Anaerocolumna sp. AGMB13020: one gene and its partner. Each later gene encodes a partner of the first gene's protein in a complex. Links are inferred from orthologs where the notes say so. Each region holds a gene or a part of one and is shown on either strand. Other genes may lie near its edges.

Region 1 (4,606 bases):
AGAAAGTCCGGTATGCTTCTTCTTTCACAACAAGATCATAGCTTTCTGATTGAATAGGAATGAACGCAAGGCCAGCCATCTCCTTACTTACTCTTTCTATCCCCAGTGATACATCTGCGCTTCCTCTTGCTACTGCTCCTGCACAAGCCAAATGTGAGGTCACTTCCCTGTTATACCCGTTTATCTGCGCTTTGTTGATTGCAAGGCTTCTTAAGTGTTCATCCAATAATATCCTTGTACCGCTCCCTTTTTCACGATTTACCATACTTACATCTTCTCTTGTAAGATCTGCAAAACCTTTTATCTCTTTGGGATTGTCTTTTCTGACATAAAAACCCTGTGTACGGCATACGAGATGGATACGGCGATAAAGGGTTCCTGGCAGCATTCTTCGTACATACTCTTTATTATATTCACCGGTATCACCATCCCATAAATGAACGGTTGCCACATCCACTTTATCCTGATACAAATCGTATAACCCGTTATAGCTTCCTTTATAGGAACGGAAAATGGAAGTCTCAGTAAGTCTGGCAGCCAGATGATTACATAAAGCTTCCAGTAAAATATCCTGTCCGCAGATTATGATGTTTTTCCCTTTCATCACATCCAGTTCCTCCAGCCCATCGTAGTCTGCCGGAACCGTCCGCCGTTTTACAGACGAAGACACCTGCCCAAAAGCTGACTGGGTATTCGCTGATCCTTCTTCTGTAGTTTTCCCTTCCTCCTTGCTGGAATTATTATCCTGTTTCTTATTAAGATAAGTATCAAGGTCTGCTTTGCCGATACGGAACTGCCTGCCAATTTTCTTGCATTGAAACTCACCCCGTTTAATCATTTCGTATACGGTGCTCTTTTTTATTCTTAAGATATCTGCTACTTCCTGCGGTGTATAGAGTTCTTCGTTCAATGTTCGCTCCTTTAACCCACTCTAGGTACAATAATTTTTAATGCATACACTTACAAAACCTGTATGATTTCTTATACTTTCATATACAGCTACAATAATAATGAGTAAAATTATAAAAGCTGTCCTGTGATTTGTCAATAACCAGTAACTCCTGTTACGAAGTCGATTTAAATAAAAAAAGATTGTTACGTCTCCGGAAAAGGCTGGCGGTCTATTCTGCTGCCCTTTCCTAACGTAACAATCTTATAAAGTTTTATTTAACGTCTTTGATACTGAAGCTGATTCTTCCCATCTTATCTTTGCCAAGGCATACTACCTTAACAATATCACCAAGTGAAAGAACATCTTCTACTTTGTCAATTCTCTCCTTGGAGATCTTTGAGATATGAACCATTCCCTCTTTGCCGGGAGCAAATTCAAGGAAAGCACCAAATTCTTTAATACTTACTACCTTACCTTCAAAAATCTGTCCTTCTACGAAGTCTGTAGTAATTGTCTGAATTAATTTGATAGCCTTCTGAATACTTTCAGAATCTACACCGCATACAGATACAGATCCGTCATCGGTAATATCAATCTTAACTCCAGTCAGCTCGATAATCGCGTTGATGGTCTTGCCTCTCTGTCCAACTACATCGCCGATCTTAGTAGGATCAATCTTAATCTGAACAATCTTAGGTGAGTAAGGACCAACTTCTGTACGAGGTTCACTAATGCAGGGAGCCATAATATCATTTAAAATATAAGTTCTGGCTTCTTTTGTACGATAAATTGCTTTTTCAATAATTTCTCTGGTAAGACCGTGAATCTTGATATCCATCTGAATAGCTGTGATACCCTTATGAGTACCTGCAACCTTAAAGTCCATGTCTCCAAAGAAATCTTCAAGTCCCTGAATATCTGTAAGGATAATATAATCGTCATCTGTATCACCGGTTACAAGACCTACAGAAATACCTGCTACCATGCTTTTAATAGGAACACCTGCTGCCATTAAAGAAAGCGTGGAGGCACAGATACTTCCTTGAGAAGTGGAACCATTTGACTCCAATACTTCTGATACGGTACGGATTGCATATGGGAATTCTTCCTCAGAAGGAAGTACAGGCACTAAAGCCTTCTCAGCTAAGGCACCATGACCGATTTCACGTCTTCCAGGTCCTCTGGAGGGTCTGGTCTCACCTACGGAGTAAGAAGGGAAATTATAGTGGTGCATATAACGCTTCGTCTTTTCATTCTCATCGATACCATCTAACTTCTGGATTTCTGCAAGCGCTCCTAAAGTTGTTATGGTAAGAACCTGCGTCTGACCTCTTGTAAACATAGCAGAACCGTGAGTTCTTGGAAGTATATCAACTTCTGCCGCAAGATGTCTGATCTGATTAATGTCACGGCCGTCAGGACGCTTCTTATCCTTTAAAATCATCTTACGAACTGTCTTCTTCTGGAATTTATAAATAGCTTCACCCAGTAATGGAAGCCATTCCGGATGTGTTTCCTGATAACGTTCTACAAGCTTATCCGTAATAGCACGGATATTTTCTTCTCTAACTTGCTTTACATCAGTAAATACTGCTTCTTCCATTCCTTCAGGTGTAATAAAAGCAACCATATCTTCATAGAGGTCTGCGGGAGTATCACATTTGATGTAATCATGTTTGGGTTTTCCGCACTCTGCTACAATGGTCTCAATAAAAGCAATTACTTTCTGATTCAATTCATGAGCAGCAAAAATTGCTTCAATCATCTTATCTTCCGGTAATTCTGCAGCACCTGCTTCAATCATGATAACTTTTTCTTTGGTGGAAGCTACTGTTAAGCTTAAGGTAGATTTCTCTCTCTGGGCACTGGTGGGATTAAATACCAGTTCTCCATCAACCATACCAACCATGGTAGAGGCTGTAGGACCGTCAAAAGGAATGTCAGATATCGCTGTTGCGATAGCAGAACCAAGCATAGCGGTAAGCTCAGGACTGCAATCCTGATCTACGCACATTACAAGATTATTTAGGGTTACATCATTTCTGTAATCCTTAGGGAACAGAGGTCTCATAGGTCTGTCGATAACACGTGAGGTAAGAATTGCATTATCAGAGGCTTTTCCTTCTCTCTTAATAAATCCTCCGGGAATTTTACCAACTGCATACAATTTCTCTTCATATTCAACACTCAAAGGGAAGAAATCGATTCCTTCTCTGGGTTTATCAGAGGCTGTTGCTGTTGATAAAACAACAGTATCGCCATAGTGCATAAATGCTGCACCGTTTGCCTGAGCTGCTACTCTGCCTACGTCTACAGAAAGGGTTCTTCCTGCAAGCTCCATGGAAAAACTTTTGTACATGAAATATCTCCTTTATTATAGTGGATTTGCCAAAGCTCCGAAACTACTGAAAAGAACACCCTGTTTATACTTCTGCGCGGATGACCTTTTCAGAAGTCTCGGATACTCTCTCTGGCATATAGAACAGTAAAAAACCTGCTTCTTTATATTATAGCACTAATTAGTTAAAATTACTACTAAATTTTTCATTTGGTACCTAAAATAACCTGATATTGTTATAGGAAATAAGCCGTATACAAGATATACCATATTTCTTTCAGAATCTTCTTGCACTCTCATCCCTAATGTGATAGAATTTTTCTGGCAATTTGAAACTTTTACCTCACAAAAGGAGTGTTTTAATGCAGAAATACGACGTAATAATTATCGGTGCCGGTCCTTCCGGTATTTTTTGTGCCTATGAACTCATCAAAGAGAAAAAAGACCTGAAAATACTTATGGTAGAAAAAGGCCGCCCAATCGAAAAAAGAATGTGCCCCAAGAGAACAACCAAACATTGCGTTGGCTGTAAACCCTGCTCCATTACTACAGGATTTGCCGGTGCCGGAGCTTTCTCCGACGGTAAGCTTTCCTTATCCCCGGATGTCGGCGGAAATCTTCCTGATATATTAGGATATGAGAAAACCATTGAGTTACTAAAAGAATCCGATGACATTTACCTTAGTTTCGGTGCTGATACAAGCGTATACGGCATTGATAAAGACGAAGAAATCAGAGAAATCAGAAGAAGGGCTATAAACGCCAATCTCAAATTGATAGAATGTCCCATCCGTCATTTAGGTACGGAAGAAGGTTATAAAATCTATACAAGACTTCAGGAACACCTTTTAGCCAGTGGCGTAGAGATGAAATTTAACACCATGGTACAGGATATCCTTATAGAAGATAAGAAAGTACAGGCTGTTGTTTGTGCTGACGGTAATACTTATTATGCAGATGAAATCGTTTCTGCTATCGGACGTGAAGGCTCTGACTGGTTCAGCCATATCTGTCAGTCCCATGGTATCGAGACCAGGGTTGGTACTGTAGATATCGGTGTCAGAGTGGAGGTTCGTGATGAGGTAATGGAATTCCTCAATAAGAATCTATATGAAGCAAAGCTCGTGTACTACACTCCAACCTTTGATGATAAGGTAAGAACCTTCTGCTCCAATCCCTCCGGAGAGGTTGCAACAGAATATTATGAAAATGGTCTTGCTGTTGTTAACGGACATGCATATAAGTCGAAAGAAATGAAGACAAACAATACCAACTTTGCTATTCTGGTGTCTAAGAACTTTACAAAGCCTTTTAAAACACCAATTGAGTATGGTAAATACATCGCTCAGTTGAGCAATATGCTCTGCGACGGCAGA
Region 2 (3,954 bases), 420 kb from region 1 along the record:
GATTAAAGCATTTATATAACCTTCCTCAAACTCCTCGTATTTACCAAAAGCTTCAAAGAACCTGTGAAGCAGTTCTTTCTCAACCTTAGTGTACTCATCTTTGGAATAGCAGACTGCTGTCATTCCTTCTCCTACAAGGGCGGGAGTATTTGGCATAGAGCGAACAACTCTGACTGAAACACCAAGTGCCTCTTTCATAGCAGCAATCGTAATACCTGCCGCTGCAGAAATCAAGATATGCTCCGTTGTCAGACTATCCTTTATATCAGCATATACCTCATGAAAAAACTGAGGTTTAACCGCTAATACAATATATTTACAGGACTGGACCAACTCCTTGTTGTTATTTGCAAAATTAACTCCGGTCTTTTGATTTATGAATTCTTTTCTTTCAGCTCTCACACAATTAAACAAAAGAGATTCCTTTCCAAACACCTTTACAGCTCCCATAAGCATTGGTAATCCCATATTACCGACACCTATAAATCCGATTTTATCCATTGTAATCCTCCTGGTTCCATTCCCTGCTACCCTGAATTTTTTATCAGGACTTGTATACTAATAATATCACAAAATCTAACAAATAACAAACTATCTCCCATTATATTGCAAGCCCTATTAAGTTATAGTCCAAATAAGAAGTATAAAACTACTTTATCACATTAGCTGCCCATTACCTACAGCATCTGCTTACAAATATGGTAATACAACAATTCAGAATGCGTAAGCCCTTTATTTCATACTTCCTCAATGCCAGCTTAAACCATATCATTTTATCAGATTAAAGTATTAAATTACCTGATTTCAAAAAAAGATGGCGAAATTCCTATATTAGGAATTTCGACCATCTTAATAACTATTCATTATTTTGCGTAATCTGTCACTCGTGATTCCCTGATTACATTAACCTTAATCTGACCCGGATACTCCAGCTCAGACTCAATTTGCTTTGATATGTCACGGGCAAGTAATATCATGTCTGCATCAGATATCTGATCTGGCACTACCATAATACGTACTTCTCTGCCTGCTTGTATCGCAAATGACTTATCTACTCCCTTAAAGCTATTGGAGATATCTTCTAATTGTTTCAATCTGTTTGTGTATGTTTCTAATGTTTCTCTTCTGGCACCTGGTCTCGCAGCCGAAATGGTGTCCGCAGCCTGTACGATGCACGCAATCAATGATTCAGGTTCCACATCGCCGTGATGGGATTCTACTGCATTAATTACAATTGCAGATTCCTTATACTTTCTGCACAAATCAACACCGATTTGAATATGTGAGCCTTCCATTTCATGGTCAACAGATTTACCAATATCATGCAGTAATCCGGCTCTCTTTGCCATTCTGATATCAACGCCTATCTCACCGGCAAGTAATCCGGATAATTGGGCAACTTCTATAGAATGTTTTAAAGCATTTTGTCCATAACTTGTTCTAAACTTCATCTTACCGAGAAGTCTGACAAGCTCAGGATGAATTCCATGAACACCAACTTCAAGAGTTGCTGCTTCACCTTCTTCTCGAATCATGACTTCAACTTCTTTTTGAGCCTTTTCCACCATCTCTTCAATTCTTGCAGGATGGATTCGTCCGTCCACAATCAGCTTTTCAAGGGCAATTCTTGCCACTTCTCTTCTGATAGGGTCAAATCCGGATAGAATTACGGCTTCAGGAGTATCATCAATTATAAGATCAACACCTGTAAGGGTCTCAAGGGTACGAATGTTCCTTCCTTCCCTTCCGATAATTCTTCCTTTCATCTCATCATTTGGAAGCTGTACAACGGATATGGTAGTTTCTGCCACATGATCTGCTGCGCATTTCTGTATTGCAGTAACAACATAATCCTTTGCTTTTTTGTCTGCTTCTTCTTTTGCTTTGCTTTCAAGTTCCTTAACTAACATTGCAGTTTCATGCTTAACTTCGTCTTCAACTGTCTTTAAAAGATATTCTTTCGCTTGTTCGGAGGTAAGTCCTGAAATCTTCTCCAATTCCTGCAGCTGTCTTGCATGAAGCTCTTCAGCTTCTGCCTTGATTTTGTCAAGTTCAGCCTCTTTTGCAGAGAGTCTGGATTCTTTCTTCTCGAGTGCTTCGATTTTCCTGTCTAAGGTTTCTTCCTTGGACAGAACCCTTTTTTCATAACGTTGAACTTCTGCTCGTCTTTCCTTCGTTTCCTTCTCTAACTCATTCTTAGTCTTTAAAGACTCTTCCTTTGCTTCAAGTAAGGCTTCTCTTTTCTTAGTTTCAGCTGTTTTTAAAGCTTCATCTATGATTTCCCTTGCTTTTTCTTCTGCAGTACCTATCTTGGCTTCTACAACCTTAACATGGTAGGAAATAGCAAGTTTCCAGACAAGAGGAACAACGATGGCCGAGGTTGCAATAATAGTTATTATTACCCAAACTGGTATCGGCACTGGAGCACCTCCTTATTGAATTTTCATTGTACAAATATACAACATATAAATTTTATACTGTTTTCATGAGTATGTCAAGTATCCCCATTAAATTTTTATGCATTATGTCAAATTCCACCGAAATTAGACACAATAACCTAAAACCCATCATGACTTTCTTATATTCTTGCTAACAGTTCTATAAAATAATTATTTTCTTCCAGTAATAAGAAAAAGGTTATTATATTGGATGTTTTCATTTACAGAAAGATAAATAAGTTGAACCCTATAATCGATTTTTCAGGATCAAATAACCTGAAGAAATAGATTATTATGATTCAACTTATCTTGTTGGCTTCTATTTAGTATTATAGACCCTTTCATTGATTTTCATTTCCCTGTCAAAGTATAAAAATGCTTAAACTAAGGTATTTTATGCTTTTATAGGTACAAAAATTTATATCAATTACATAGTTCTCCCATATAATAAAATCCTTTGCATTCAGCCAGCTTAACCTTAACTATTTTACCGATCTGTTCCTCAGATCCTTTAAAATGTACAAGAATATTATTGCTGAGCCTTCCAGTCATAAGAGAAGGATCCTGCCCATTTATCTCTTCTACCAGTACTTCTTCCACATTTCCTGCTACTCTTGCTGTCATTTCGGAGGAAATCTTCTGAACCACCTTTAGCAATCTGTCAAAACGATCCTTGGCAACCAATTCTTCTACCTGATTCTCCATTACCGAAGCGGGAGTACCGGAACGTTTGGAATAAAGAAAGGTGTACGCACTGTCATAACGCACTTTTTCCACAACCTCCAGGGTCTCTAAGAAATCCTCCTCCGTCTCACCCGGGAAGCCAATAATAATGTCTGTAGTCAGGGAAATATCAGGCATAGCGGTCTTAATCCGGTCAACCAAGCTCAGGTAATCTTCTTTGGTATAACTTCTGTTCATCTTCTTTAACACATTGGTACTGCCAGCCTGAACCGGTAAATGAAGATGCTTACATATCTTCTTTGAATTCTTCATTACTTCAATCAAATCATCGGATAAGTCCTTTGGATGAGAGGTCATAAATCTTATTCTCTCAAGTCCTTCTATTTCCTCCAAGAGTTTAAGCAGACCGGCAAAGGTAGTCTTCTCCTCAAGGCTTTTTCCATAGGAATTAACATTCTGACCAAGCAGCATAATTTCTATTACGCCGTCAGCTACCAGTTCTTTTACTTCCTTTACAATATCCTCGGGATTTCTGCTTCTCTCCCTGCCTCTTACATAAGGAACAATACAATAACTGCAAAAATTGTTGCAGCCATACATAATATTTACACCAGCTTTAAATTTGTATTTTCTCTCGCTGGGCAGATCCTCCACAATGAGATTGGTATCCTTCCAGATATCGATTATCATGGTCTTACTGTGTATTCTGGTATGCATAAGTTCTGCCATCTTAAAGATATTATGCGTTCCGAAGATCATATCTACGAATCGGTAGCTCTTCTTGATCTTATCTACAACTGCATCCTCCTGCATCATACAACCGCACAGGGCA

Evidence for each region. Proteins that work in one complex are often made in the same cells at the same time.
Region 2: R2R35_RS24000 (region 1) and rny share a complex: the UniProt entries of both Bacillus subtilis proteins name them as parts of the possible RNA degradosome complex. The link is inferred for Anaerocolumna sp. AGMB13020 from one-to-one orthologs.

The regions. Positions count from the first base shown.
Region 1 is NZ_CP136910.1:5,691,635-5,696,240, reverse strand. Bases 708-3,657 are described here. They hold R2R35_RS24000 (polyribonucleotide nucleotidyltransferase), read right to left. Parts: upstream 3,252-3,657; coding sequence 1,164-3,251; downstream 708-1,163. Other genes in these bases: R2R35_RS23995 (NAD(P)/FAD-dependent oxidoreductase), read left to right, coding at 3,593-3,657; R2R35_RS24005 (helix-turn-helix transcriptional regulator), read right to left, coding at 708-910. Outside these bases: more of R2R35_RS24005, read right to left, coding at 1-707; more of R2R35_RS23995, read left to right, coding at 3,658-4,606. UniProt on the Bacillus subtilis protein: Involved in mRNA degradation. Catalyzes the phosphorolysis of single-stranded polyribonucleotides processively in the 3'- to 5'-direction. Necessary for competence development in Bacillus subtilis.
Region 2 is NZ_CP136910.1:5,272,353-5,276,306, reverse strand. Bases 140-3,108 are described here. They hold rny (ribonuclease Y), read right to left. Parts: upstream 2,415-3,108; coding sequence 864-2,414; downstream 140-863. Other genes in these bases: miaB (tRNA (N6-isopentenyl adenosine(37)-C2)-methylthiotransferase MiaB), read right to left, coding at 2,862-3,108; proC (pyrroline-5-carboxylate reductase), read right to left, coding at 140-501. In the rest of the region: more of proC, read right to left, coding at 1-139; more of miaB, read right to left, coding at 3,109-3,954. UniProt on the Bacillus subtilis protein: Endoribonuclease that initiates mRNA decay. Initiates the decay of all SAM-dependent riboswitches, such as yitJ riboswitch. Involved in processing of the gapA operon mRNA, it cleaves between cggR and gapA.